DNA from 2 places in the Ralstonia sp. 22111 genome. Region 2 is predicted to be linked to the other one. Evidence: predicted binding sites of a transcription regulator. Region 2 holds the regulator's gene; the other holds the start of a gene.
What was found. Region 2 encodes FNR, which switches genes on or off when oxygen is low (the NO sensors DNR and NnrR bind a similar motif). Its sites were predicted from a motif close to TTGATNNNNATCAA; they were not measured.
Positions count from the first base shown of each region.

Region 1: ACTJK4_RS22630 (OmpW/AlkL family protein) is a predicted target of FNR. The motif match lies at 7,958-7,971, and genes of this name have one in related genera.

Region 1 is NZ_JBQEPR010000011.1:108,344-123,546, forward strand. Features, by position in the region: gene ACTJK4_RS22610 (Bug family tripartite tricarboxylate transporter substrate binding protein) at 1-310, opposite strand, end outside; gene ACTJK4_RS22615 (glutamate synthase subunit beta) at 488-1,951, opposite strand; gene ACTJK4_RS22620 (glutamate synthase-related protein) at 2,093-6,805, opposite strand; gene ACTJK4_RS22625 (transposase) at 7,066-7,791, opposite strand; gene ACTJK4_RS22630 (OmpW/AlkL family protein) at 8,042-8,716, shown strand; gene ACTJK4_RS22635 (deoxyguanosinetriphosphate triphosphohydrolase) at 8,936-10,102, opposite strand; gene aroB (3-dehydroquinate synthase) at 10,122-11,228, opposite strand; gene ACTJK4_RS22645 (shikimate kinase) at 11,225-11,797, opposite strand; gene pilQ (temperature dependent type IV pilus secretin PilQ) at 11,936-14,095, opposite strand; gene ACTJK4_RS22655 (pilus assembly protein PilP) at 14,098-14,643, opposite strand; gene ACTJK4_RS22660 (type 4a pilus biogenesis protein PilO) at 14,640-15,203, opposite strand, start outside.
Region 2 is NZ_JBQEPR010000005.1:208,795-223,997, forward strand. Features, by position in the region: gene lpdA (dihydrolipoyl dehydrogenase) at 1-1,017, shown strand, start outside; gene zapE (cell division protein ZapE) at 1,119-2,216, shown strand; gene ACTJK4_RS15035 (2-phosphosulfolactate phosphatase) at 2,234-3,076, opposite strand; gene ACTJK4_RS15040 (heavy metal translocating P-type ATPase) at 3,253-5,796, shown strand; gene ccoS (cbb3-type cytochrome oxidase assembly protein CcoS) at 5,806-5,985, shown strand; gene ccoN (cytochrome-c oxidase, cbb3-type subunit I) at 6,081-7,538, shown strand; gene ccoO (cytochrome-c oxidase, cbb3-type subunit II) at 7,549-8,232, shown strand; gene ACTJK4_RS15060 (cbb3-type cytochrome oxidase subunit 3) at 8,236-8,418, shown strand; gene ccoP (cytochrome-c oxidase, cbb3-type subunit III) at 8,431-9,354, shown strand; gene ccoG (cytochrome c oxidase accessory protein CcoG) at 9,351-10,814, shown strand; gene ACTJK4_RS15075 (FixH family protein) at 10,841-11,068, shown strand; gene ACTJK4_RS15080 (hypothetical protein) at 11,065-11,319, shown strand; gene fnr (fumarate/nitrate reduction transcriptional regulator Fnr) at 11,341-12,069, opposite strand; gene ACTJK4_RS15090 (sulfite exporter TauE/SafE family protein) at 12,247-12,990, shown strand; gene scpB (SMC-Scp complex subunit ScpB) at 13,475-14,320, shown strand; gene ACTJK4_RS15100 (pseudouridine synthase) at 14,411-15,203, shown strand, end outside.

The sequences.
Region 1 (15,203 bases), on a different contig from region 2:
CGGCCTCGCCGGCGGCCATGCCATTGGCTGCCGGGCGATCTTCGACGCCCACCTCGCGGCCGACCTGCTGCTGCAGTTGCGTCGCCAGTGCCCGGGCCAGCGCATCAAACGCGCTGCCTTCCGCCGCGGGCACGACCAGACGCAGCGGTTGCGAGGGATACCCTTGCAGCAATGCATGCGCGGGCGACGTCAGCATTGCCGGCAGCACGCCCAGCCACGCAAGCGTGCGCCGCCGCTGCCGGTCCGGCATATGCGGCTCATCCGGCGCGTGGGGCACATCTGCACGCACATTGCGGGCACGAGGTCGCATGAGGTGGTCGGGGATCACGGGGAGATCTCATTCTAGAAATCCGCCCGTCCGCCCTGCACTCATGTAAACCATGTCGACGTAAACCATGAGGCATGACGCTGCCGCCACAACACGCGTGTCACAAACAAAAAAGCCCGCCGAGGCAGGCGGGCCTGAGTCAGACGGTCAACCGCGTGGTCAGCGCGGCAGTTCCGAATGGCCCATGAGAAACGCATCAACCGAGCGGGCGGCCTGGCGGCCTTCCCGGATAGCCCACACCACGAGCGACTGGCCGCGGCGCACATCACCGGCAGCGAAGACCTTCGGCACGTTGGTCGCGTAGGCGTTGTCGCCCTCGGTGGCGGCACGCGCGTTGTTGCGCGCATCCTTCGTCACGCCAAAGGCATCCAGCACGCCGCCGACCGGGTTGGTAAAGCCCATCGCGAGCAGCACGAGATCGGCCTTGAGCGTGAACTCGCTGCCTGCAACCTCGGCCATCTTGCCGTCCTTCCACTCCAGGCGCACGGCGGTGAGGCCCGTCACGCGACCGTTCTCGCCGATGAGCGCCTTGGTAGCGACCGACCAGTCGCGCTCGCAGCCTTCATCGTGCGACGACGAGGTGCGCAGCTTGATCGGCCAGTACGGCCACACCAGCGGCTTGTTCTCTTCTTCGGGCGGACGCGGCAGCAGTTCGAACTGCGTGACCGATGCGGCGCCATGGCGGTTGGACGTGCCCACGCAGTCCGAGCCCGTGTCGCCACCGCCGATCACGATGACGTGCTTGCCATCGGCGCGAATCGGGTTCGGCGCATCGCCGGCCACTTCCTTGTTTTGCGGGATGAGGAATTCGAGCGCGTAATGCACGCCGTCCAGATCACGGCCCGGCACCGGCAGATCGCGTGGCACTTCCGAACCGCCCGTCAGCACGACAGCGTCGAATTGCTTGAGGATGTCGTCGGCAGAGATCATCTCCCGCGCGTCGTTGGTGATGCCGGCCGGCACCGTCTTGTCGCCCACCATCACGCCGGTGCGGAAGGTCACGCCTTCGGCTTCCATCTGCTGCATGCGGCGGTCGATCTGTGCCTTTTCCAGCTTGAAGTCGGGGATGCCGTAGCGCAGCAGGCCGCCAATGCGGTCGTTCTTTTCAAACAGCGTCACATCGTGACCGGCGCGCGCCAGTTGCTGCGCTGCAGCCATGCCTGCAGGGCCGGAGCCGACCACGGCCACGGTCTTGCCAGTCTTGTGCTTCGGCACTTGCGGCGCGACCCAGCCTTCTTTCCACGCCTTGTCGATGATGGCGTGCTCGATCGACTTGATGCCGACCGGCAGTTCGTTGATGCCCAACGTGCAAGCCGCTTCGCACGGTGCCGGGCAGATGCGGCCCGTGAACTCGGGAAAGTTGTTGGTGGAGTGCAGCACTTCAATCGCCGTCTTCCAGTCCTGGCGATACACCAGGTCGTTGAAGTCCGGGATGATGTTGTTGACGGGGCAGCCGTTGTTGCAGAACGGAATGCCGCAATCCATGCAGCGCGCGCCCTGGATCTTGGCTTCGTTGTCCGCCAGCGCGAACACGAACTCCTTGTAATGCTTCACGCGCGCTTCGGGCGCTTCGTATGCCTCGTTCTGGCGGGGAAATTCGAGAAAACCGGTCGCCTTGCCCATGGTGTCCTTCCTGACCCGATGCTGCTCTGCCGGCACAGTCGCGCCAGCCAGGCAGTCGAGCCTGTCTTGTGAGGTTGCGTTGTATTCGGTGGTGGCGAATGGCCAATCGCGCGGATCAACCATTCCCCAAATCGACGGGAATCAGGCTGCGATCTGTTCGCGGCCGGCTTCCTGTTCGCGTTCGTACATCTCGGCCAGCGCGCGCTTGTACTCGGTCGGGAAGACCTTGACGAAGCGGCGACGGGCGTTGTTCCAGTCGGCCAGCAGCTCCTTGGCACGCTCGGAGCCGGTGTAGCGGAAGTGCTTTTCCACCAGCGCCTTGAGCAGTTGCTCGTCGAGCACGCGCTCGCCGTTCACCTTGTGCCAGGTCGACGGGGTATGCGCCTTCTCCTGGTCGGCTGCCGACAGCACCGATTCCAGCGCGACCTGCGCCGTGTTGCAGCGCTTGTCGAACAGGCCGTCTTCGTCATAGACGTAGGCAACGCCGCCCGACATGCCTGCCGCGAAGTTACGGCCGGTGGTACCCAACACGACGACGGTACCGCCGGTCATGTACTCGCACCCGTGATCGCCCGTGCCTTCCACCACCGTGGTGGCCCCGGAATTGCGCACCGCAAAGCGCTCGCCGGCCACGCCGTTGAAGAACGCCTCACCGGCTAGCGCGCCGTACAGCACGGTGTTGCCGACGATGATGTTGTTGGTCGGCTCACCGCGGAACTCGTGCGGCGGGCGCACGATCACGCGGCCGCCCGACAGGCCCTTGCCCACGTAGTCGTTGCCGTCGCCCACCAGGTCCAGTGTCACGCCATGCGCCAGGAACGCGCCAAACGACTGGCCAGCCGTACCCTGCATCTGCACGTGGATCGAGTCATCAGGCAGACCTTCATGGCCGTAGCGCTTGGCCACTTCGCCCGACAGCATCGCGCCCACGGTGCGGTTGACGTTGCGCACCGGCTGGATGAACGACACGCGCTCGCCCTTCTCGATCGCAGCCTTGGCCTTCTCGATGAGCTGGTGATCCAGTGCGCGATCGAGACCGTGGTCTTGCACATCGACCTGGTAGCACGGCTCACCTTCCTTCTTGGCCGGCTGGTAGAAGATGCGCGCAAAGTCCAGGCCGCGGGCCTTCCAGTGTTCGATGCCGGACTTCGTGTCGAGCAGGTCCGCGCGGCCGATCAGTTCGTTGAACGTGCGAATGCCCAGTTGCGCCATGATTTCGCGCACTTCTTCGGCCACGAAGAAGAAGTAGTTCACCACGTGCTCGGGCTTGCCCGAGAACTTCTTGCGCAGCACCGGATCCTGCGTCGCCACACCCACCGGGCAGGTGTTCAGGTGGCACTTGCGCATCATGATGCAGCCCTCGACCACCAGCGGTGCGGTGGCGAAGCCAAACTCGTCCGCGCCCAGCAGCGCGCCAATCGCCACGTCACGGCCGGTCTTCATCTGGCCGTCGGCTTGCACGCGGATGCGGTTGCGCAGGCCATTGAGCATCAGCGTCTGCTGCGTCTCGGCCAGACCCAGCTCCCACGGCGTGCCGGCATGCTTGATCGACGACCACGGCGAGGCACCGGTACCGCCGTCATGACCGGCGATCACCACGTGATCGGCCTTGGCCTTGGCGACACCTGCTGCCACCGTGCCGACGCCCACTTCCGACACCAGCTTGACAGACACGTCCGAACGCGGATTCACGTTCTTCAGGTCGTGAATGAGCTGTGCCAGATCTTCGATCGAGTAAATGTCGTGGTGCGGCGGCGGCGAGATCAGGCCAACGCCCGGCACCGCGTAACGCAGCTTGCCGATGTAATCCGTCACCTTGTGGCCGGGCAGCTGACCGCCTTCACCAGGCTTTGCGCCCTGCGCCATCTTGATCTGGATCTGATCAGCCGAAGCCAGGTACTCGGCCGTCACGCCAAAACGGCCCGACGCCACCTGCTTGATCTTCGAGCGCAGCGAATCACCTTCTTGCAGTTCCAGATCGCGCTCGACCACTTCGCGGCCGATCACGTCCGACAGCTTCGTGCCCTGCTTGATGGGAATGCCGCGCAGTTCGTTGCGGTAGCGGCGCTCATCTTCGCCGCCTTCGCCGGTGTTCGACTTGCCGCCGATGCGGTTCATCGCCACGGCCAGCGTGGTGTGCGCTTCCGTGCTGATCGAACCGAGCGACATGGCGCCGGTCGCAAAGCGCTTGACGATCTCCTTGGCCGGTTCGACTTCTTCCAGCGGAATCGCGCGTGCCGGGTCCACCTTGAACTCGAACAGACCGCGCAGCGTCATGTGGCGCTTGCTCTGATCGTTGATGAGGTTCGCGTATTCCTTGTACGTCTGGTACGAATTCGCGCGCGTCGCATGTTGCAGCTTGGCGATCGAATCCGGCGTCCACATGTGCTCTTCGCCGCGGACGCGGTAGGCGTATTCGCCGCCGGCGTCCAGCATGTTGGCCAGCACCGGCGCATCGCCAAAGGCGTCACGGTGCAGGCGCAGCGCTTCCTCGGCCACCTCGAAGATGCCAATGCCGCCGACGTTCGATGCGGTGCCCTGGAAGTACTTGTCGACCAGTTCACGCGACAGACCGATCGCTTCGAAGATCTGCGCGCCGGTGTACGACATGTACGTCGAGATGCCCATCTTGGACATCACCTTGTGCAGGCCCTTGCCGATCGCCTTGGTGAAGTTGTAGATGGCTTTCTCGGCGGTCAGGCCCAGGCCCGGCGCCAATTCGGCCAGCGTCTCCATCGCCAGATACGGGTGCACGGCTTCTGCGCCATAGCCGGCAAGCAGGGCGAAGTGGTGCACTTCGCGGGCCGAGCCCGTTTCGACGACCAGCCCCGTGCTCGTGCGCAGGCCCTTGTCCACCAGGTGATGGTGGATGGCAGACGTGGCCAGCAGCGCCGGAATCGCGGCCTGCTTCTCGTCGACCGCGCGGTCCGACACGATCAGGATGTTGTAGCCCGACTTGACCGCATCGACGGCCTCTGCGCACAGCGAGGCTAGGCGCGCTTCGATGCCTTCCTTGCCCCACGCCACCGGATAGCAGATGTCCAGCTCGTAAGCCATGAACTTGCCGCCGGTGTAGTGCTCGATGTTGCGGATCTTCGCCATGTCTTTGAAGTCCAGCACGGGCTGGCTCACTTCAAGACGCATCGGCGGGTTGATGTTGTTCAGCTCCAGCAGGTTCGGCTTCGGGCCGATAAACGAGACGAGCGACATCACCACGTTTTCGCGGATGGGGTCGATCGGCGGGTTCGTGACCTGCGCGAACAGTTGCTTGAAGTAGTTGTACAGCGTCTTGTTCTTGGACGACAGCACGGCCAGCGGGCTGTCGTTGCCCATGGAGCCCGCGGCTTCTTCGCCGTTGGCGGCCATCGGGGTCATCAGGAACTTGACGTCTTCCTGCGTGTAGGCGAAAGCCTGCTGACGATCCAGCAGCTTCGCGGCCGGCTTGGTTTCGGCGGCCACGTCTTCGGGCTTCGCGTCCAGCTCGTCGAGCTTGATGCGCACGGCATCGATCCAGCTCTTGTACGGCTTGGCGTTCGCCAGGTTGTCCTTGAGTTCCTTGTCGTCGATGATGCGACCCTGCTCCATGTCGATCAGGAACATCTTGCCCGGCTGCAGACGCCACTTCTTGACGATGCGCGACTCGGGAATCGGCAGCACGCCGGCTTCCGAGGCCATCACGACCATGTCGTCGTCGGTGACGTAATAACGCGCCGGACGCAGGCCGTTACGGTCGAGCGTCGCGCCGATCTGGCGGCCGTCGGTAAAGCAGATGGCGGCGGGGCCGTCCCACGGCTCCATCATCGCGGCGTGGTATTCGTAGAAGGCGCGACGGTTGTCGTCCATCAGCGTGTGCTGTTCCCACGCTTCCGGAATCATCATCATCATCGCCTGGGCCAGCGGGTAGCCGGCCATCGTCAGCAGTTCGAGGCAGTTGTCGAACGATGCCGTATCGGATTGACCCGGATAGATCAGCGGCCACAGCTTGGGCAGATCATCGCCCAGCACCGGCGACGAGATGCCGCCCGTACGCGCGTTGATCCAGTTGACGTTGCCCTTGACGGTGTTGATTTCGCCGTTGTGGGCAACCATGCGGTATGGGTGCGCCAGTTCCCATGCGGGGAACGTGTTGGTCGAAAAACGCTGGTGCACCAGCGCCAGCGCCGACACCGTGCGCGGGTCTGCCAGGTCCTGGTAATAGCGACCGACCTGTTCGCACAGCAGCAGGCCCTTGTAGACGATCGTGCGCGCCGACATCGACGGCACGAAATATTCCTTGCCGTGCTTGAGCTTGAGCGCCTGGATCGCGTGGCTTGCCGTCTTGCGGATCACGTACAGCTTCCGCTCCAGCGCATCGGTGGTCATGATGTCGCGGCCGCGCCCGATGAAGATCTGGCGGATCACCGGCTCGGTCTTCTGCACCGTGGGCGACATCGGCATGGTCTTGTCGACCGGGACATCGCGCCAGCCCAGCACGACCTGGCCTTCCAGGCGCACGGTGCGCTCAAGTTCCTGTTCGCAGGCTAGGCGCGACGCGTGTTCCTTCGGCAGGAAGATCATGCCGACGCCATATTCGCCGGCCGGCGGCAGGTTGATGCCCTGCTTCGCCATCTCCTCGCGGAAGAACTGGTCGGGAATCTGCAGCAGGATGCCCGCGCCGTCGCCCATCAGCGGATCGGCACCGACGGCGCCCCGGTGGTCGAGGTTGTGCAGGATGCGCAAGCCTTGCTGGACGATCTCGTGGCTCTTCTTGCCCTTGATGTGAGCGACAAAGCCGACGCCGCAAGCGTCATGTTCATTGGTCGGGTCGTACAGACCCTGGGCCGACGGTGCGGCGGGGAAGGAATGTTGTTCCACGGCGATCTTCCGAGGTTGTCGGTACTGCGCACCGTGGAAGGCCCTCGCGATCGTGCGGATGCGGTGGCAGACAGGCAATGGCGCGCCGCACCATGAATGCGGGGTGGAACGAATATAAAAGAGCAGCCTGTAACAGGCAAAAGTTTTTAAATGGGGTCGGAGTAAATTAATAAATGCACGACAACAGTGCGGGTTTATTATTGGGGACAGATTAAATTCGTCCACATCGAAGCACCTGGGCACGACGGCGCCGCTACTCGCTATTCGGTACGCACGCCGCCCTCCGCGACCGCTTCTGCGGGTTGGCGAGGCGGTCGCCCTTTGGGCAATGGGGCAACGCGGCGGCCTCCGGCGCGCGCCAGTGTCGCGAGAAACGCCTCGTTGCCAAGCGGCCAACCGCTGTGCACATGCTGGCGAATCTGCGCCAGCTGATCTGAGCCCAAACCTTCATGCCACAACGTTCGATAGCGAGATTGGCGCTCGAAAGGCGTATTACCAAGCCGCCAATAGCAATAGTGGTCACTCACCCACGGGATGGATTGGATACCCACATGGTGCCGATACGTGCTCCATCGGTCGTCTTCCGGCGTGCTGACGAGACCCGCGCGCACGGCGTTGGACTCCACATACAGCAGCATCGGCAACACCCATTCGGCCGGGTCCAGCACGGTCGAGCGGAAACGCCCTTCCCACAGCGTTCCGCTGCGATCGGCCGCGGCGTTGAAGTACCGCGTATAGCGCCGCCCGACCGCCTGCAGCGTGCGCGAAAGGCTGTCCGCCACCTTGGGCGTTCCCACCAGGTGGACGTGATTCGGCATCAGTGAGAAGCCATGGACGGCAAAGTCGTGCTCGCGCGCGGCCATGCGCAACGTATCGAGATAAAACGCGTAGTCGTCGTCACCGCGAAAAACGACCTGGCGATTGTTGCCGCGCTGCAACACGTGCACAGGGACATCGGTGGGACTGAGGCGAGGCAGGCGGGCCATGGAAAAGACAGTGCGGCGAAAAGCGCCATCGTAGCGTGAAGCCGGCGAACCTGTCCCCAATTTTTGGCAGGCAAACGCTTGCATCCCGACTGTCGTCGAGGGGCGACGGCAGAGTTTGCGTGCCGTCAAATTGGCGGCCGTACGCGTCATCGACGACGGGGTGAACTTGATCCCGAGCAAATCGGCCAAGCGACTTCCCCGCGAGACTGGCTCCCATCACATCACGAGACGACAAGAGAGGGAGCGATTCATGGCTTTTCACCGCCTAGCCACCGTAGCTGTTGCCGCCGGAATGCTTGCCGCCGGATTCAGCCAGACCGCCTTTGCGCAGAGCACGGATTTGGCGCCGGCCACCGGCAACTGGATGGTGCGTCTGCGCGCCGTCAACCTGACAGCCGCCAACAAATCCGACGCGGTGCCCGCACTGGCCATTCCGGCTGATGCCATTCAGATCAACAACAAGGTCCTGCCTGAGCTGGACATCTCGTACTTCTTTACGCCGCACCTCGCGGCCGAGCTGATCCTGACTTACCCGCAACAACAGGACGTCACGGTCATGCAAAGCGCGCTGGGCGGCCCGACCAAGATCGGCAGCTTCCGCCACTTGCCGCCCATCCTGACGATGCAATACCACTTCACGCCCGAGTCGCGCTTCAAGCCGTACTTGGGCGCGGGCATCAACTACACCCGCATCTCGAATGTGAATCTGCAGGTGCCGGGCGTTGGCTCGCTGGACCTCAGCAAGAACAGCTTCGGCCCCGCGCTGCAGGCCGGCTTCGACTATCGCCTGACCGATCGCCTCTACTTCAACGTCGACCTGAAGAAGACCTGGATCAGCGCCGACGTGAAGATGGCCGGTCAGACCATCAGCAAGGTCAAGGTTGACCCATGGCTGCTGGGCGTCGGCCTGGGTTATCGCTTTTAAGGGAGGACGATCAGCGAACTGACACTGTCCTGATCGACTTTTACCGACGTGCCGCAGGGGCCGTCGACGGCGGGGGCGCTCGTCGGCGGTGGTTGGCGCGTTCGGCCCGGCATGCGTTGGGGCGGCCGGGCATTTTTTTTGGGCGTTTGCTTTTGACCTGGTTTCAGATCGCTTGGGAGCCAGGCGATCGGATAGCGGCTCGACCGTTACTGCCGTTACTCAAACCGCATCTACGGCAAAGATGCGGCGGTGCTCCTTGATGGCGTAGCGATCCGTCATGCCCGCGATGTAATGCGCAATCCAGCGCGGCTGCTCTTCGGGGGTGGCTTTCGCTTGGTACTGCGGCGGCAGCAGGCGCGGGTCGTCCATGAAGACGCGGAACAGATCGTCGATGATGCGGCGCGCCTTCGCGGCCATGCGCATCACGAGGTAATGCCGATACAGGTTGTCGAACAGGAAGCGCTTGAGCGCGCGCGCCTCTTCGCGCATCGGATCTGAGAACGCGACGAGCGCTGGCGCGGCGCGCACATCGTCGATACATCGCGGCGCAACGTCGGCAATGCCGGCACGCGTGGTGCCGATCAGATCGACGATCAGCGCGTTGATGATGCGGCGAATGGTTTCGTTGATCAGGCGCCGGCCGCTGACATTCGGGAACGCGGCCTCGGCTTCGCGCCGGTGAATGGCCCACAGCGGCACGCCTTCGAGTTGCTCCAGCGTAATCAGGCCGGAGCGCAGGCCGTCGTCGATATCATGGTTGTTGTATGCAACCTCATCGGCAAGATTGGCCAGCTGTGCTTCCAAAGAAGGCTGTTGCCCTTCGAGAAAGCGCCGGCCCAGGTCACCCAGCGTGGCCGCGTTATTTCGCGAGCAATGTTTGAGAATGCCCTCGCGCGTTTCGAACGTCAGGTTCAAGCCATCAAAACCACCGTAGCGCTCTTCCAGCCGATCGACGACCAACAAGCTCTGCAGGTTGTGTTCAAAGCCGCCATACGGCTTCATGCAATCGTTGAGCGCGTCCTGGCCAGCGTGGCCGAAGGGCGTGTGGCCCAGATCGTGTGCCAGCGAAACCGCTTCGACCAGGTCTTCGTTCAGACGCAGGCTGCGCGCAATCGACCGGCCAATCTGCGCGACCTCCAGGCTGTGTGTGAGCCTGGTCCGGAACAGATCGCCTTCGTGATTCACGAAGACCTGCGTCTTGTATTCAAGCCGGCGGAACGCGGTGCTGTGAATGATGCGATCGCGGTCACGCTGGAACTCAGTGCGCGACGTGGATGGCGGCTCGGCGTGGACGCGGCCGCGCGTCTGCGCAGAATGCGCGGCGTAGGGGGCGAGATGACCTTCGAGATCGAACGGGGCGGCCGGCAAATCAAATCGGTCGTTCATCAGGCCATCTCATCTTGTCTCAGGCGACGGGCGCTTCGGTCGGTGGTCGCAGCACGGCGTGCTGCAAGGTGGCGCGCAAGTCGGCATCGGGCACCGTGGTCACAAACGCCTGGCCCAGCTTGCGCAGCAACACGAACTTGATCTCGCCCGCTTCGGCTTTCTTGTCGACGCGCATCAGCTCGATGAAGCGATCGACGCCCAGGTCCGGCGCCACCGTCGGCAGGTCGGCCGCACGCGTGAGCGCGGTGATTCGGTTGCGCGTATCGATGTCGATAAAGCCCAGGCGATGCGACAAGTCCGCCGCCATCACCATGCCGCAGCCGACGGCCTCGCCGTGCAGCCATTCGCCGTAGCCCAGGCCGGCCTCGATGGCGTGGCCGAAGGTATGGCCGAAATTGAGCGTGGCTCGCAGCCCGGTCTCGCGTTCGTCCTGCGCCACGACAGCCGCCTTGATACGGACCGAGCCCTGCACGGCTTCGGCCATCAGGTCGGTATCGCAATCGTTGAGGCCCTTGATGTTCTGCTCGATCCAGGCGAAGTAATCGGCATCGGCAATTGCGCCGTGCTTGATGACCTCGGCCATGCCGGCAGCCAGCTCGCGCGCAGGCAACGTGCGTAGCGTATCGATATCCGCCAGTACCGCCTGCGGCTGGTGGAACGCGCCAATCATGTTCTTGCCCAGCGGGTGGTTGATGCCCGTCTTGCCGCCCACAGAGGAATCAACCTGCGACAGCAGCGTCGTCGGCACCTGGATGAAGGGCACGCCGCGCATGTAGCAGGCAGCGGCAAAGCCGGTCATGTCGCCGATCACGCCGCCGCCCAGCGCGATCAGCGTGGTCTTGCGGTCTGCGCCCGCCGTCAACAGCGCATCAAAGATGCGATTGAGCGTGTCCCACTTCTTGAACGATTCGCCATCGGGCAGCACGACGGTGTCGACAGCCTTGCCGAGCGAACGAATGGCCTCCTCGACCTTGGCTGCATAGAGCGGAGCGACGGTCTCGTTGGTGACGATCACGGCACGCGCGCCGCGAATGTGGGGGGCAAACAACTCGGCCTTGGAAAGCAGCCCAGAGCCGATATGGATCGGATAGGCTCGATCGCCAAGGTCAACATCAACGGTAATCATGACTGAGGGGAGACTTGCGAGGAGGTGGAGGTGCCTGCCGGCGGCGCCACAATGCCGGCCACCTCAAGTTGCATCAGCACCATATTAACAAGCTGCGCCACGGTGGGCTTGCCCGTTTCGATGACAAAGTGCGCCACGTCACGGTATAGCGGATCACGGATCGCATGCAGTTCTTCAAGCTTGGCACGCGGGTTTTCGGTCTGCAGAAGTGGCCGGTTCTTGTCGTGACGCGTGCGCAGATACAGGTCATGCGGATTGGCGCGCAGGTAGATCACGGTGCCTCGCTCGCGCAGGAAAGCGCGATTCTCGGGCCGGAGCACGGCGCCGCCGCCGGTGGCGAGGACCACGCCATCGCGCGAGGTGAGTTCGTCGATCATGTGGGTTTCGCGATCACGGAAGCCCACTTCGCCCTCGTGCTCGAAAATGACCGGCACACGCACGCCGCAGCGCGCTTCGATCTCATGGTCGGAGTCGAAGAACGGCAGATCGAGCCGGCGCGCCACCGCCCGGCCGACCGTGGTCTTGCCCGCGCCCATCAAGCCGACGAAAAAAACGTTGGAAACAGACAAAATCGCGTGAAATCAGGAATTTGAGCTTGATTGTAGTGGCATTTGGTCACCATCCTGCACAAACCCGGGGGCAGGACACAAAAAAGCCCGGCGCTCCACGCAGGAGGCCGGGCTTTCGGATCGCGATGCTATCGCCGATTACTTCAGCGACAGTTGATCGGACAGCACTCGCGGCGTCAGGAAGACGAGGAGCTCGGTGCGGTTGTTGATCTTGTTCGTGCTCTTGAACAGGTTGCCCAGCACCGGAATGTCACCCAGCAGCGGCACCTTGTTGATGTCGGTCCGCTCGTTCTGCGTGTAGATACCGCCGATCACGACCGTGCCGCCGTTCTCTACCAGCACCTGCGTCTGTACGTGCTTGGTGTCGATGGCAAAACCGTTGGTCGTTTGGATACCCACGCTGTCCTTGTTGACGTCCACATCCAGGAAGATGTTGCCGTCGGGCGTGATCTTGGGCGTCACTTCCAGCTTCAGGTTAGCCTTCTTGAACTGCACCGAAGTCGCGCCGGAAGAGGTCGCCTGCTGGTACGGAATCTCAGTACCCTGCTCGATCAGCGCCTTGATGTTGTCGGCAGTGACCACGCGCGGGCTGGAGACGATCTTGCCGCGGCCGTCAGCTTCCAGCGCGGACAGCTCCAGTGCGAGGAAACGGCCGGCACCGGCGTTGAACAAGCTCACGGCAACGCTGGCTGCGTTCACGCCGTTGATGCCGTTGGCCGGGAAGCTGAGCGCCGGGCTGTTGTCCCACGTAGCGTCTTTGGTCACAGGCGACACCACGTTGGTGTAGGTGTTGCCGTAACCCGCGCCATTCGTCTTTGACGCGAAGCCCAGTTTGGCACCCAGGTTGCGACTGAACGTGTCGTCAGCCTCAACGATGCGGGCCTCGATCATCACCTGGCGAACAGGGATGTCGATTTTCTGGAGGAAGGCCTGCACCTCTTCGAGCTTGCTCGGAATATCGGAGACAAACAGTTGATTCGTACGCGTATCCGCGGTGAGCGAGCCTCGCTTGGACAGAATCCGTGAAGTCGCGGCGCCGCCAGCGGCACCGCCTGCCCCACCTGCGGCTCCAGTACCCAGCAACATGTTGCGCACATCTCCAGCACTCTGATAGTTCAGGCGGAACACCTGGCTGCGCAACGGCTCCAACTCGGTCACTTGCTGCTGCGACTCAAGCTCAGCCTTCTCCTTCGTGGCCAGCTCACCGCGCGGGGCAACCCACAGCACGTTGCCGTTGCGGCGCGACGCCAAGCCCTTCGAATCCAGCACGATCTGCAGTGCCTGATCCCAGGGCACATCCTTCAGACGCAGCGAAAGGGTGCCCGTCACGCTGTCGCTGGTCACGATGTTGAGGTTCGTGAAGTCGGCGAAGACTTGCAGCAACGAACGCACATCGATGTTCTGGAAGTTCAGCGACAGGCGCTCGCCACGGTAACCCGGGCCGGAAATCAGCTTGTTCGGGTCTTCCTTGGTGGGGCGCACTTCCACGACGAACTGCGTGTCGGTCTGGTACGAGCTGTACTGCCAGTTACCGCGCGGCTCGATGATCAGGCGTGCGCCAGTGCCGTTGTCGGTAGCGCGCATGGCCTGCACGGGCGTACCGAAATCGCTCACGTCATAGCGGCGACGCAGCGACTGCGGCAGCGTCGCACCGACGAAGTCGACCACGAGGTTCTGACCTTGCTGCGCAATGTTGATCGCCGAGTTGGCAGTCGACAAATCGACCACCACGCGGCCGGCGAGGTCCTCGCCGCGGCGGAAATCAACGTTGCGCACGGCCGGACGCTCAGCACCTGCAGCGGGTGTCGGAGCCGAGAAGGTCGGCGCCGAGACAGCCGCGGCCACCGGTGCGGCTTCCAGCGTCAGTACGTACTGGTTACCGCGCACCTCGGACTTGTACTGCGTCTGGCGCGACAAATCGAGCACGACGCGGGTGCGATCGCCGATCTGCACGACGTTCGCCGAACGCAGCAGCTTGCCGCCGTATTGGTAATTGGCACGGCCTTGCGCAAAGGTTGCCCCGAAGAAGTCGATGGCGATGCGCGCGGGCTGCTGCGTGCTGAACTCGACCGGCTTTTGGGTCGGCGCGTTCTTGAGCGTGACCGTCACCACAGTGGATTCACCGGCCGAAGCCTGCTCCACCTTTTCGATCGTGTTGCCGGAGACTGCCGCCGCAGGCGCTGCCTGCTGAGCGACAGCCTGACCGGCCATCATGAACAGGCACAGCGAAAGCCATGCCACCGCGCCCCCCCGGGCCACTCGGGTTGCCTGCGACAGGCCGCCCTTCACAAGACGCATCGTCATTGCGCGCTCTCCTGAACTTTCAGGGTCGTCATTTTTTCTTTCCATTCGGTCGTGCCTTCGCGCACCAGCTCACGCAGGGTGAGTTCCTGGTCTCCGATGCGGACGATGCGACCATAGTTTTGTCCGATGTACTGCCCCACATGCACATGCTGCGTCTTGTCCCCGACAGACAGGACGGCTTCCGTCTCGCCATTGCGCTTCATCGTCCCGACCAGCTTGAAGGCTTCCAGCGGATAGTCTTCCAGCGGCTCGCGACGGCGATTCGGTTCCGGCGATTCGTTCTGCGCGCGCGAGAGTTCTGCCACCTTCTGCACGCTGAACGGATCAGTCTGCTTGGTGGTCGTGTATTCGCGCGGCGCGTAAGGCTTGGGCTCGGGCAGCGGCGGCACGGTCGTACTGACGCTCTGGCGCGCTTGCTGCATCCATTGCTGCAATTCATCGTCTTCGCTCGCGCCGCAGGCCGTCAGCACGACGGCCAGGCACAGGGGCGACAGACGCAGAACGTGCGACATGCGGCGACGGCTCATGGTGCGGCCCCTCATTTGGCGCCTCCCTTGGCGGCGGCATTCGCCTTGCGCTGAGCCGCCTGCTCGTCGGCGTCGAGCGCCCGGTAGGCCTCAGCACGCGTTTCCATCACCATGCCGCCATCCTTGGTGCCCGTCAGCGAGATGTTCTGCAGCGTGACGATGCGTGACAGCGCCGCCACGTCTGCAGCGAACAGCGCCATGTCGTGATAGCGGCCATTCACCTTCACCGCCACCGGAATCTCGGCGTAGTAAGGCTTGAGTACGGCGGCAGCGGGACGGAACAGGTCGAAAGTCAGGCCACGCGCGATACCGGCATGGTTGACGTCGGCCAGCAGCGCATCCATTTCGGTCTTGTTGGGCAATTGCAGCTCGAGCTTCGCGACACGCTGCTCCACCTCAGCCTTCTGCTTGCGCAGCGCTTCGAGGTTCACCACCTGCGCGAGCTTGCTCTGGTATGCGGACTTGAGGTTGCTCTGCTCGGTGCGCTTGGCGTCCCGCTCGTCAAACTTGCCGCTCCAATAGAACTGCCAACCTAGTCCGATCACCAGCACGGCGGACAGAATCATGAACAGGAT
Region 2 (15,203 bases):
AAGGCCGGCACGGAAGTCGTGACCGCCAAGCACGTGATCATCGCGACGGGCTCGAAGGCTCGCCACCTGCCGGGCGTGACGGTCGACAACGTGACCATTGCCGACAACGAAGGCGCACTGAAGTTTGGTGAAGTGCCGAAGAAGCTGGGCGTGATCGGCGCTGGCGTGATCGGCCTGGAGCTGGGTTCGGTGTGGCGCCGTCTGGGTGCCGAAGTGACGATTCTCGAAGCGCTGCCGAGCTTCCTCGGTGCGGCTGACGAATCGGTTGCCAAGGAAGCCAACAAGCTGCTGACCAAGCAGGGCCTGAAGATCAACGTCGGCGTGAAGGTCGGCGAGATCGAATCGTCGGGCAAGGGCGTGAAGGTGAACTACACCGACGCTGCCGGCGCTGCGCAAGTGCTGGAGTGCGACAAGCTGATCGTGTCGATCGGCCGCGTGCCGAACACCGACAACCTGGGTCTGGAAGCGATCGGCCTGGCGGCGGATCAGCGCGGCTTTATCGAGGTCGATGAGCACTGCGCGACCAAGCTTCCGAACCTGTGGGCGATCGGCGACGTAGTGCGCGGCCCGATGCTGGCGCACAAGGCTGAAGACGAAGGCGTGGCCGTGGCCGAGCGCATCGTCGGTCAGAAGCCGCACATCGACTACAACTGCATTCCGTGGGTCATCTACACCTACCCGGAAATTGCATGGGTGGGCAAGACGGAGCAGCAGCTCAAGGCCGAAGGCCGCGAAACCAAGGCCGGCCAGTTCCCGTTCATGGCGAACGGCCGTGCACTGGGCATGGGCGCATCCGACGGTTTCGTGAAGGTCATCGCCGACGCGAAGACCGATGAAATCCTGGGCGTGCACATCGTGGCAGCCAACGCCTCGGACCTGGTTGCCGAAGCCGTGGTGGCGATGGAGTTCAAGGCTGCAGCCGAAGACATCGGCCGCATCTGCCATCCGCACCCGTCGATGTCGGAAGTGATGCGCGAAGCTGCGCTGGCCGTCGACAAGCGTCAGCTCAACATGTAAATCGCAAGCCGTAAGGCAAGCACGATGCCCGGTGAATCCACAAGATTGCCGGGCATCGGTCCATTTGGGCCCGCAAACGGTGCCCCATGCAGAACAAGCAGATGAACGTCCAGGAAACCTACCTGCAGGAACTGAAGGCGCGCGGCTATCAGCCCGACGAAGCGCAACAACGCGCCGTCGATCGTCTGCAGCGGTGCTACGACGAATGGGTCGCCTACAAGGCCCGTCGATCGAATGCGCTGCGCAAGATGCTCGTGCGCCCCGATTTGCCGCGTGGCGTCTACATGTGGGGCGGGGTCGGGCGCGGCAAGTCGTTCCTGATGGATGCGTTTTATAGCTGCGTGCCGTTGGTGCGTAAGACGCGCCTGCACTTTCACGAGTTCATGCGCGAAGTGCATCGCCAACTGGAAGAACTGCGCGGCCGCGCGGATCCGCTGGACGAGCTGGCCCGGCGCATCGCCAAGCGCTACCGCTTGATCTGTTTTGACGAATTCCACGTCAGCGACGTTGCCGACGCGATGATCCTGCACCGCTTGCTCGATCAGTTGTTTGCCAACGGCGTGCAGTTCGTGATGACATCCAACTATCGGCCCGACTTGCTGTATCCGGACGGCTTGCACCGCGACCGTGTGCTGCCGGCCATTGCGCTGCTGCAGGAGAAGCTCGACGTCCTCAACGTCGATGCGGGCGTCGACTACCGCAAGCGGGCGATGGAGCAGGTGCAGGCGTACTACACGCCGCTAGGCGCCAAGGCCAACTCGGCGCTGCGCGATGCGTTCGCTGCGGTGGCCGGAGTGCCGGACGAGTCCCCGGTGCTACGCATCGAGCACCGGGAGATTCGCGCGGCGCGCAAGGCGGGCGGGGCGGTGTGGTTCGATTTCGCCACGCTGTGCGGGGGGCCGCGCTCACAGAACGATTACCTGGAAATCGCCTCACGCTTTCACACCGTCATCCTGGCCGATGTGCCGAAGATGACGCCGCGCATGGCGTCTGAAGCGCGCCGCTTCACGTGGCTGGTCGACGTGTTCTACGACCACAAGGTCAAGCTGCTGATGTCGGCGGAGGTGCCGGCGGAAGAGCTGTACACCGAAGGCCAGATGGCCAACGAATTCCAGCGCACCGTGTCGCGCATCGTCGAGATGCAGTCGCGCGAATACCTCGAGGCACCTCGCCGCGAAGTGGACACGTCACTGACCTGAGCGTGCTGAGCCTTGCCTTAGTGTGACGTCGGCGGCGAATTGCGGTGCGACGGCGGTGCCTGCGAGGGCCCCAGGCTTGCGCCAAAGAAGTCCTGTGGCAGGCGCTCGGTCTTGCGGTTGACGTTGCGGAACGCGCCTTCGACCAGCATGGGGGCGACGTTGCTCACATCGGTTTGCGAAGCCATGGTCACGTCTTCGGTAAAGCCGCGTTCGCACAGTTCGCGGCCGGACACTGAATCAAGCAACCACGCTTTCATCATGCCGGTCCGCGACGCCTCGCGATAGATCGCACGAGCGGCGAGCGCTTCGGGCGACAGCGCTTGGGGCAAGAATCCCGCCACCGTTTCCGACAGGTGATGCACGATCGCCCCGGCGGCCAACCAGTCTTCCAGGGCCGGGCGCAGGCTGCCATCAGCCCAGCGCTCTCCTGACGCCACCACAGCCACGCGACGGCCCAACCGCGACGCGGCTTCCGCCACCGCGCGCGCGTTGCGCAGGCAACCAGCAAACGTCGGCGTCGACCCGGTGGCGAGTGCGAGCGTTGCCCCATTGGGCGAGGGCAGGACCAAGCTGCTGCCGATGGGCAATTCACGCAGCGACGCTGGCGAGAGCGTATACCCCGCCTGGCTGCGGTTGTAGCCCGCTAGCATGGCGCCGGCGCGGCGCGCGAAAGTTTCAGCGCTGGCGTCGCGCCATGGATACGGATAGATGCGTGCCCCGCGCGCCACGGCCACATCCACACAGGTGCAAAAAGACAGCACGTCCACCACGATGACGGCGTCGCAATGTGGCGCCAGCGCGGATGCTCCGTGCTCACCCCATTCACAGTGGATGTTGTACAGGCTGAATTCGGTTGCCATGTCGCGCCCTCCTGTTTGCCTGGTGCAGCTATTCACTATAGGCGGCCTATTTTTTTATGGGAGGGTAGGCGTGGTTGATGTGCGCTGAGAATCGCCTGACCGGTGGATTCTTATTGCGCCGTGCTTGATGCGCATCAAGGGCGCGCCCGGGGTTACTGGCTAGCATCGTCCCCATAATGACGACGATATTCGCCCCCAACCATCCAACCGCGCCGGTTGACGGCATAAGCTCGCCTATCGGCCCGAGCGGGGCAGGCGCGTCGCACGTCACCTGCTATCACTGCGCGTCGCCACTGGACGGCGCCACGGCCGTCCATGCCGACATTGGCGGCAAGTCCCGGGAATTTTGCTGCGCTGGCTGTCAGGCTGTCGCGCAAACGCTGCACGCCTCCGGCATGGGGCACGTCTATGACGGCCCAATCGCCTTCGCCAAGCCGATCGAAGGCGACCGTCGCACCGAAGCCGAAGCCGTTTGGGCGACCTACGATCTGCCCGTCATGCGTGAGCGCTTCGTACGCACACGGGCTGACGGCGCGGAAGAACTTTCTCTTGCCATCAGCGGCATGCGTTGCGCCGCGTGTGTATGGCTGATCGAGCGCGCGCTCTCGCGAGTGCCAGGCGTGCGCGAAGCCACCGTCAATTACGCCACGGAACGCGCGCGCATCGTTGGAGATGCCGGGGCGATGCGGCTGTCCGCGGTATTTGCCGCCGTTGCCGACGTCGGATACGAAGCGTGGCCCGACCAGCCATCCGCCCGCCGCACTGCCGAAGCGCGTGAGCGCCGCAGCCTGCTGATCCGCTTGGGGCTGGCGATGCTCGGGATGATGCAAGTGATGATGTACGCGTGGCCGGTTTACCTGCACGGCAGCGACATCCCCGTGAGCCAGACGCGCCTGATGCAGTGGGCCAGCTTGATGCTGACCGTGCCGGTGGTGTTGATTTCTGCGCGGCCCATTTTCGTCAATGCTTGGCGGCAAGTGCGGCATGCGCACGTCGGCATGGATGTGCCCGTGGCGCTGGGAGTCGGCGCGGCGTTCATTGCCAGTGTGCTGGCGACTTTGCGTGGTCATGGCGAGACGTATTTCGATTCCGTGACGATGTTCGTCGCTTTCCTGCTGGCGGCGCGCTATCTCGAACTGCGTGCGCGACAGAGTGCTGCTTCTGGCGCTGAAGCGTTGGTGCACCAGTTGCCAGCCACCTGCCGTCGCTTCCATGCCGAAAGCGGCGCGCTGGAAACCATCCCCGTTGCAGCCTTGCAGCAAGGCGATTGCGTGGAAGTGCGCGCCGGCGAAGTTCTGCCCGCCGACGGCACCATTGAACGCGGCACCACCGAGATCGACGAATCGCTTCTCTCCGGTGAAAGCGTGCCGCGTCCGCGTGACGTGGGCGCGACCGTGCTGGCGGGCAGCTACAACGTCGTGAGCGCCATTCGCGTGCGTGTGAACCGCGTGGGCGCCCAGACGCGCCTTGCCGCCATCGTCGATCTGCTGGAACGCGCACTGTCGGACAAGCCCCGTATGGCTGAACTCGCCGATCGTGTGGCCGGGCGCTTTGTGGCAGTGCTGCTCGGTTGGGCGCTGCTGACGGCGATCGCGTGGTGGTGGATCGATCCGACTCGCATGTTTGCCGTCACCGTGGCGGTGCTGGTGGTGAGCTGCCCATGTGCGTTGTCGCTGGCCACGCCGTCTGCATTGGCCGCAGCCAGTGGCGCGCTGGCACGGCGCGGTGTGCTGGTCACGCGCGGTCACGCGATCGAGAGCCTGGCAGCCGTGACGGACGTGCTGCTCGACAAGACCGGTACGCTCACCGAAGGGCGTCTGCGCTTGCTGAGCATCGAGACATTCGCCGATGTGGATGCCGAGCACTGCCTCGCATTGGCGTGCGCGATGGAGCAATCCGAGAATCATCCGATCGCCCAGTCGTTGCGCGCCGCCACCTCCGCTGAAATGCTTTTGCCAACGTTGGGGCGCGTGACGAATGTGCCGGGGCAGGGCGTGTATGCCGCGGCTGATAACCAGTTGGTGCGTCTTGGTACGCAGTCGTTCGCAGCAGCGCGCTACGCAGATCAGCCGGTTGCTTCCATTCGCTACGGCACGCAAGCGCCGATGGAGGAAGTGCCGCCGGCGGCCGCATGCACGTCGATCTGGCTCGGCCGCGATGGCCAACCGCTCGCGCGCTTCACGCTGGCCGATACGCCACGTGCCGATGCGCCCGCATGCTTGAGCGCGTTGCGTGCACAAGGATTGCGCCTGCATCTCGTTTCCGGCGATGCGCCAGAGACCGTGCACTGGTGGGCCAACCGCCTTGGCATCGACCGCGCCGTGGGCGGCGCCAGCCCCGAAGACAAACGTGCCTATGTGCGCCAGCTGCAGGCAGACGGCGCTCGCGTGCTGGCCGTCGGCGACGGCATCAACGACGCGCCGTTGCTCGCGCAGGCGCAGGTCTCCATCGCCATTGGGTCCGGTGCGCCGCTGGCCCAGGCCGGTGCGGATGCCATTCTCACCGAGCCTCGCCTGTTTGCCATCAGCGAGGCCGTGTCGATTGGCCGTCGCACGTTGCGCGTGGTGCGCCAGAACCTTGGCTGGGCCTTCGCTTACAACGCGATCAGCATTCCGCTCGCCACGCTTGGGTGGCTGTCGCCGCTGGTAGCGGGCATCGGCATGTCGGTGTCGTCGTTGCTGGTGGCGCTCAATGCGTGGCGTTTGTCACGTGCCGCTTAAGGAGCCGAAATGGAAACGCTGTTCCTGCTGATTCCGCTGTCGCTGATGTTGGTGGTGGCGATTGTCGGAGTGCTGTGGTGGGCCGTCGGCTCGGGCCAGTACGACGATCTCAAGGCGCCTGCTGAATCGATTCTGCTGGACCCTGATACTCCGGCGCGTGACGCAGTGTCGCGGGACGGAACTACTTGACCACGTTGGCTGGGGTGCCTTGACGCACGTCAAGACTCGAATATCGCCCCATTCTTAACATGACCCTATCAAACCAACACTCTCGGGGAGCAAGCATGCAATCGTCCAGCGCGTTGCAGCCCACCCAGACCTTCAATTACCGCGTTGTTCGCCAGTTCTCGATCATGACGATCGTCTGGGGCATCGTCGGTATGGCGGTCGGTGCGCTGATCGCGGCCCAGTTGATCTGGCCGCAACTGAATTTCGGGGTGCCTTGGCTGACCTACGGCCGGCTACGCCCTCTGCACACGAATGCCGTCATCTTTGCGTTTGGCGGCAGCGCGCTGTTTGCGACGTCTTACTACATCGTGCAGCGTACCTGCCAGGTGCGTCTGCTTTCCGACAAGCTTGCTGCCTTCACGTTCTGGGGCTGGCAGGCAGTGATCGTGGCGGCTGCCATCACGCTGCCGCTGGGCTACACAAGCTCGAAGGAATACGCCGAACTCGAATGGCCGATCGACATCCTGATCACCGTGGTGTGGGTGGCTTACGCGATCGTGTTCTTCGGCACAATCGCCAAGCGCAAGACCCGGCACATCTACGTGGCCAACTGGTTCTTCGGCGCCTACATCATCACGATTGCTTTGTTGCATATCGTCAACAACGCTGAATTGCCGGTGTCGATGTGGAAGTCGTACTCGGCCTATGCCGGCGTGCAGGATGCGATGGTGCAATGGTGGTATGGCCACAACGCAGTGGGCTTCTTCCTGACCACCAGCTTCCTGGGCATGATGTATTACTTCGTGCCCAAGCAGGCCGAACGCCCGATCTATTCGTATCGCCTCTCGATCGTGCACTTCTGGGCGCTGAACTTCACCTACATGTGGGCGGGTCCGCACCACCTCCAATACACGTCGCTGCCCGACTGGGCGCAGTCGCTGGGCATGGTGTTCTCGCTCATTCTGCTGGCCCCGTCGTGGGGCGGCATGATCAACGGGATCATGACCCTGTCGGGTGCCTGGCACAAACTGCGCACCGATCCGATCCTGAAGTTCCTCGTGGTGGCGCTGTCGTTCTACGGCATGGCGACGTTCGAGGGCTCGATGATGTCCATCAAGACCGTGAATGCGCTGTCGCACTACACCGACTGGACGATCGGCCACGTGCACTCCGGCGCCCTGGGCTGGGTGGCGATGATCACTATCGGTTCGATGTACTACATGATTCCGCGCCTGTTCGGTCAGCAGAAGATGTACAGCACGCGTTTGATCGAGGTCCACTTCTGGGTGGCGACCATCGGCGTGGTGCTCTACATCGCCGCCATGTGGGTTGCCGGCGTGATGCAAGGCCTGATGTGGCGCGCCACCGAGGCTGACGGCACGCTGACCTACAGCTTTGTCGAAGCGGTGAAGGCAACGTACCCGTTCTACCTGATTCGCTTGGCTGGCGGTCTGTGCTTCCTGGGCGGCATGCTGCTGATGGCATTCAATGTGTTCAAGACCATCCAGGGCAGCAAGGCCATCGATGCACCGATTCCTCAATCGGCCCAGACCCCGATGGTCGCGGCACAGTGAGGAGGGGAACATGAGCAACCAATCCAACAAGTTTTTCTCGCACGAGACGCTGGAAAAGAACATCGGCTTGCTGATTGTGATGACGCTCGTCGTCGTCAGCATTGCGGGCCTGGTGCAGATCTTGCCGCTCTTCTTCCAGCATTCGACCACTGAACCGGTCAAGGGCATCGCCCCGTATTCGGCGCTGCGGCTGGCGGGGCGCGACATCTACATCCGCGAAGGCTGCGTTGGCTGCCACTCGCAGCAAGTGCGTACGCTTCGCGCCGAGACCGAGCGCTATGGCCACTACTCGCTGGCTGGCGAGTCGGTGTTCGACCACCCGTTCCTGTGGGGCTCCAAGCGTACGGGCCCGGATCTGGCGCGCGTTGGGCAGCGCTATTCGGACGACTGGCATCGCATCCATCTGCGCGATCCGCGTGAAGTGGTGCCCGAGTCGAACATGCCGTCGTATGCGTGGCTCTCGAAAACGCCGCTGGACAACAGCGACATCGAGAAGAAGATGCATGTCTTGCGTCAGCTGGGTGTGCCTTATACGGATGCCCAGATCGCCGGGGCGCGCGAGCAACTGGCAGGCAAGACCGAAGAAGATGCCGTGGTCGCCTATCTGCAAGGCCTTGGCGTGGAGCTGCGTAACGTCAGGGACGTGGCTGTCGCTCCGGCTGCCGCGCCTGCCACCGTTGCAGCGAAGGAGTAAGCCATGGCCACGCTGAGTGCAATTGCGACTGCCGTCTTCCTCGTGCTGTTCGTCTGCATTACCTGGTGGGCATTCTCCGCGCATCGCCGCGCTGCGAATGCGGAATCGGCCATGCTGCCGTTCCTGCTGCCCGATGAGACCGAGGTCGCCGGTGCGCACGCAGACGCGTCGCGCCCGCATCAATAAGGACACAGAATCATGAGCGACTTCATTTCGGAGTTCTGGGGGTATTACATCGCAGCGATCGCCCTGGTCGGCATCGTGTGGTGTGTCTGGTTGCTGTTTTCGCAGCGGCGCATTCAAGTGGCACCCGGGCACAGCGCCGGGGAAGATACGGGCCACGTATGGGATGGCGATTTGCGGGAATTGAACAACCCGCTGCCGCGCTGGTGGATGTGGATGTTCCTGCTGTCGTGCATCTTTGCGTTGGGGTACCTGATCCTCTACCCGGGGTTGGGTTCATACGGCGGCGCGCTCGGTTTCTCGACACGGGGCGAATTGGCCGCGCAGCGTGCTGCAGCCGATGCGCAGGTCCGTCCGGTCTATGCGCGTTATGCCAGCATGGATATCAAGCAGATCGCCGCCGATCCCCAGGCCCACGAGATCGGCCAGCGCCTGTTCCTGAACAACTGCGCGCAGTGCCACGGCTCCGACGCCGGCGGCTCGAAGGGCTTCCCGAACCTGACCGACAGCGACTGGCTGTACGGCGGCGATCCCGAGACGATCCTGACCACCATCACCAAGGGGCGCCACGGTGTCATGCCATCGCTGGCTGCGGTGGTGGATGGCAACCAGGCGGTCAACGTGGCCAACTACGTGCGCTCGCTGTCGGGCCTGTCTTACGACCCGATCAAGGCAGCGCGTGGTGAACCGACGTTCAAGTCGGTCTGCGCGGCCTGCCACACGGCAAGCGGCAAGGGCAATCAGACACTTGGCGCACCTAACCTGACCGACCGCGTCTGGCTGTACGGCAGTTCGGAAGCAACCATCGTCGAGACCATCCTCAAGGGTCGTGACAACACGATGCCGGCACACGAGAACCTGCTCTCACCAGAGAAGATCCGCATGCTGGCGGCCTATGTCTGGGGTCTGTCGAACAGCAACACGAGTCACGCGCAATGAGCGACAAAGAACCAGCCTGGCGTCCGATGACGCCCGCCACCGCGGCGGCGGGCGCCGAAGACGCACCCACCGAGCAGATGCTCTATGAGGTCCGGCGCAAGATTTATCCGCGCGCCGTGACCGGCGCCTTTGCGCGTTGGCGAGTCTGGCTGGTTCTGGCCACGCAAGCCATCTTTTATGGCCTGCCGTGGTTCCAGTGGAACGGTCGCCAAGCGGTGCTGTTCGACCTAGGCGCACGCAAGTTTTACCTTTTTGGGCTCGTGTTGTGGCCGCAGGATGTCATCTATCTGACGTTGCTGCTGGTGCTGTCGGCGCTGGCGCTGTTTCTATTTACGGCGGTGGCGGGGCGCCTCTTTTGCGGCTATGCCTGTCCGCAGACGGTCTACACCGAGATTTTCATGTGGATCGAGCGGCATATCGAAGGAGATCGCTTCGCGCGCATCCGCCTCGACGGTGAGCGTTGGAGCCTGCGCAAGTTCCGCCTGAAGGCCGCAAAGCATTCGGCCTGGATCCTCATTGCGCTCTGGACGGGCTTCACCTTCGTCGGTTTCTTCACGCCGATCCGCGATCTGGGCATGGAGACCTGGACGCTGTCTCTCGGCCCCTGGCAGACATTCTGGATGCTGTTCTACGCATTTGCGACGTGGGGCAACGCCGGTTTCATGCGCGAGCAAGTCTGCCGCTACATGTGTCCCTACGCTCGTTTCCAGAGCGTGATGGTCGATCCCGATACCTACGTCGTGACGTATGACACGCAGCGCGGCGAGCCGCGCGGCAGCCGCTCGCGCAACGCCGATTTCGAAGCTCAGGGTCTGGGTGCGTGCGTCGACTGCAGCATCTGCGTGCAGGTGTGCCCCACCGGCATCGATATCCGCCAAGGGCTGCAATACGAATGCATCGGTTGCGGTGCTTGCATTGACGCCTGTGACCAGGTCATGGACAAGATGCGCTACCCGCGGGGTCTGATCCGGTACACGTCGGAACGCGCGATGCTTGATCGGCTCAGCCCGAAGGAAGCCCGGCGACATCTGCTGCGCCCGCGCGTGCTGATCTATACGGGGATCATGCTGGTGCTCGTCACGGGGTTCATCGTGGCGTTGGCCATGCGGCAGCCGCTCAAGGTTGACGTGATTCGTGATCGTGGCGCACTGGCGCGTGAAGTGGACGGCGGCAAGATCGAGAACGTTTATCGCCTGCAACTGATGAACGCGTCCGAGCACCCCATGCGCGTGACCATCACCGCAGAGGGCATGCCGGAACTGGACGTGCAGGGCGGTCAGGGCGAGTCCACCACACTGGAGCTCCCGCCGGCGGCTAACCGGCTGCTGCCAGTGCGCGTGCGCCGGCCGGCTGACGATGCCGCCCCCGGCTCGCACAAAATCCGTTTCGTCATCCATGCAGACAGCGGTAGCGACAGCCTTGTACTGCGCGAACCGTCGAGCTTCATCGTGCCGCGCTGATGCGGCATCCCCAACAGGAGGCAACGATGCACGCAACGCAATCTTCCGCACAGGCCCGTCCGTGGTGGCGCGAGCCTTGGCCGTGGCTGCTGATGGCAGGGCCGTTCGTCGCCATGATCGGCTGTGGCGTGACCATCTGGCTGGCAATGTCGCATCCCGATGCTGTCATTCACGACAACGTCGTACGGCGCGGTTTGGTCGTCGAAAAGACGGCTGGCGCACCGGCGCATGCCATTCACACGGAGGCCCGATGAAGCGTCGACTGCTGATGTGGATTCTGTGGCCGGCATTTCTGTCGGCTGCCCTGGCTGAGCTGGTGGTCTTCGCGGTGGTAGACCCCGCCGACCTGCGCTTTTTCGGCGAACAGATCACGGTGTCGGCCCAGGCCGTCTACACCGTGTCGTTCTTTGTGTTCTGGTTGTTGTGCGGATTGTCGAGCGCGCTGACGCTCTATGTGTCGCCTGGCATTGGCAAGCTGGAAGCGCATGAGCACCCGCTGGTCTGAGCGGGCGCCATGGACGGCAGCTTAGGCCGCCTGACCGCTCATGACCTGGCGCAGGCCGGCCAGGTCGATCAGCTTGACGTGGCGTTGGCGGATCTGGATGAGACCTGCTTCGGCAAAGCGCGAGAACAGGCGGCTGACCGTTTCGAGCTTCAGGCCAAGATAGCTGCCGAGTTCTTCGCGGCTCATGCGCAGGACAAACTCGGTCGACGAATATCCGCGCTGGGCCGAACGCTTCGACAGGTTGAGCAGGAAGGCTGCGAGACGCTCCTCCGCACGCATGGAGCCCAGCGTGAGCAGCATCAGATGATCCTGCGAAATCTCCTTGCTCATGATGCGCAGGAACTGATGCTGCAGCGAAGGCAGCCGGCGCGAAAGGTGCTGCAACTCGTCGTAGCGCACCACGCAGACTTCGGTATCTTCAAGCGCGGTGGCGTCCGACACGTGGCGCATATCGCCAATGCCATCAAGCCCGACGATTTCACCCGGCAGGTGGAAACCCGTGATCTGATGCCGGCCGTCTTCAAGCGTCAGATGGGTTTTGAGCGTGCCGAAACGAATGCCGTACACCGCCTCCAGCGGCTCACCCAAAGAATAGAGCGATTGCCCCTTCTTAATGCGGATGCGCTCGCCGACCAAATCGTCCATCTTGCGCACGTCGTCCGAGTTCATCCCCACCGGCAGGCAGATTTGCCCGAGTACACAGGTGGAGCAACGCGAGGCTTGGTCGGTAAGTGCGATTCGAGTGAGCACGGGCGGGGGCGAATTTCGGGAAAGTGAAATGAGTAATTCTTGTTGTACAGCACCAGCTTATTATAACGGCGACCTTCTTGTCCTCGGACATTTCCGATGGGGCAAAACGCGTCAATTAGGCTTAGTTCGCAACAGTAAAACGAAAACCTTGGTCCATATCAAAAGAGCGTCAGAAAGATGAGTGCCGCGGCGCTTCTGAGCGTTTTCCTGATTGCATTGCTCGGCGGTGTGCATTGTCTGGCGATGTGCAGCGGTATCGCACTCGCGGCCGAACGTGGCGCTGTGGCGGTGCGGATCGTGTCCCGTCGCCGGCTCTGGTTTGAACAGGTCGTCATGCATGCCGGCCGGCTGTCCACCTATGCGTTGCTGGGCGCAATCATGGGTGCGATGGGCGCGACCGTCTGGCGCCAGCAATGGCTGCCGATTCAACGCGGCTTGTTTGCTTTCGCTAGCGCATTGCTGGTCGCCTATGGGGTTTTACTGCTTGTGCGTTCCGCTGGAGATGCGTGGCGGAGTGTGTGGCTTGAGCGCTTGCTTGGCCGCGTGGCAGGTGGCCTGTCTCGAGGGGCTGCCACGCTGGGCGGTAGGCTGCAGCGTCAGCCGCCGCTGCTGCGCCGCTATCTCACGGGTATGGCCTGGGGGCTGGTGCCGTGTGGCATGGTCTACGGCGCATTGGCTGTGGCGTTGTTGGCAGGCAACGCCGCCTCCGGCGCCGTGGTCATGCTCGCCTTTGGTGCCGGTACGCTGCCGAACCTGCTGATGATGTCTGGTCTGGCTGGGTGGCTGCGCGGGCTGTCGCGCCAGCGATGGGCGCGGGGCGCGGCCGGCATCGCCATCGCCGGGTTTGGGGTCTGGGGACTGGCTCACGCAATCTGGTTGCCAGAGATGCTTAACGCACACGGATTCTGTCTGGTGCTGTAGGCGTTCAGGCAGCCGAAAATTGCCAATCGCCCCATGATGGGAGGCTAGGACATCTTCCCGGTTGCGGCGCCGCTGGAAATTGCCCTACAATCAACCACAATTCGATTCGCCACCCGCGCAAATCAACAATCCTAAGCGCGGCGCCAAGCGATGCCATCCAGCGGTAGAGTCCCCTGGACAGTCGATTCGGGCGGGCTGCCGTTCTTCTTGGCAGTCGTCCGGTGCAGTATCCGTCCCCATGGCGGCGGAAGAAATTGCCCTTGTGGTGCCTGACCGGCACCGGATCAACTCGCTCCTCCGGCCCTACTTCGCGGGCATAGCCACTGCGTTTCGGTGCAGGGTCCAATTGAATTAATTGGTCTTCGCGCGCCGGGCCCGGGCGGGCAACAGCATTCAGAAATGCCGCGTGCTTCGCGGTGGGACGACAAACCTCAAGCGTGACGGCGACTGGCCGCGCGCGAGCAATGACGAGCCGCTCAACCCGATGAATACCCAAGAGGCGAAGATCGTCCTCGAAACCGCGCTGATCTGCGCGCAGGACCCGTTGCGAGTCAATGACTTACGCAAGCTCTTCGACGAAGATGTGTCCGCAGATACCATCCGTGTGCTGCTCGAAGAGCTGCGCCAGGATTGGTTGAATCGAGGTGTCGAACTGGTCGCGCTGGCCTCCGGCTGGCGCTTGCAGAGCCGCCCGGAAATGCGCGTGTACCTCGATCGCCTGCACCCGGAAAAGCCGCCCAAGTACTCGCGCGCTGTGATGGAAACGCTGGCGATCATCGCTTATCGCCAGCCGGTCACTCGCGGTGATATCGAAGACATTCGTGGCGTGACGGTCAACACGCAGGTCATCAAGCAGATTGAAGACCGTGGCTGGATCGAGGTTATCGGTCATCGCGACGTGCCGGGCCGCCCCGCGCTGTATGCGACGACCAAGCAGTTTCTCGACGACCTTGGCTTGCGCTCGCTGGACGAACTGCCGCCGCTTGAAGATGCCCGCGCCCAGGCGCAGGCGAGCTTGCTGGAGCAGGGTGCCATCGAATTTGAGGGCGGTGCAATTGCTGTGGAAGAGCTGACTGCGCTCGTCAACGACGCGCCGGAAGGCGCTGAGAGCGCCGAGGTTTCGGTGCAGGAATCGGCTGGGTCGCCGGTTGCCGAGGCTTCCGTTGAGGTCATCGTTGAAACGCCGGTGCCGCCTGCTGAGGTTGCGGCGGGTGACGAGCCAGCGCTGGAAACCGAGTCGCAAGCGCTGAGTGCGACCGAGGTTCCATCCGAAGATGAGTACAAAACACCGGTCCAGCCGCCTGCGGCTCCGGCCAATGAACATTCGTAATGCCATGGCAGCCGCGCAGTCGGCGCATGGTCTGAACCCTTAGATTTGAAAGACGTTGTGAGCACCCAGCCAGATTCCATGGATACACGTATGCCGGCCGACGCCGACGCTCAGCCGCCGCGACAAGACGGCGGTGATGGGACTGAGGCCGCGCCTCGTCGCAAGGGACTGCGCCGCGGCTTGCGCAACCTCGTGGCTTCGCGCCGCCAGCAGCAGGACGGCCGCCCTGAGGGTGAAGCCGCTGAGGCGGGTGGCGCGGACGCTGGCCAGCCTGCTCAGCCGCGCAAGAGCCGCGCGCCACGGGTGCGGAAGCCGAAAGAGGCGGCGGCTGAGCCGACGGTCGTTGCCGCAGAAAGTGCTGCATCGGCCGAACAGGCGCCAGCAGACGGCCAGGGCGAGCGACGTGGTCCGCGCGGCCGTTTTGGCAAGAATCGTCGCCGTCAAGGCGAAGGCCAGCCGGCAGAGCGCGCCGAGCGCAGCGAGCGTACGGAAGGCGCAGGGGGCAAGAATGCCGGCGGTCGTGGCAAGCAGCAGAGCCGCAACGGCAAACCGCAAGGCAAGGCCGGCGGCCCGACCCAGAATCGCGGGGGCAAGGGGCTGAAGGGTGGCAAGGGCTCCGAAGACGTCTTCCAATACGTGATTTCAGGCGCGTACGACTCGGAGGTTGACGCCGGCGGCGCCTCGCAGTCTCCCAAGACGCGCGAACTGACATCCGACGATGACGCGCCCAAGCTGCACAAGATCCTGGCTGATGCCGGACTTGGCTCGCGCCGCGACATGGAAGACCTGATCCTGCAGGGTCGCGTTTCCGTGAATGGCCTGCCGGCTCATATCGGCCAACGCATTCTCGCGACCGACCAAGTGCGCGTGAATGGCAAGCTGA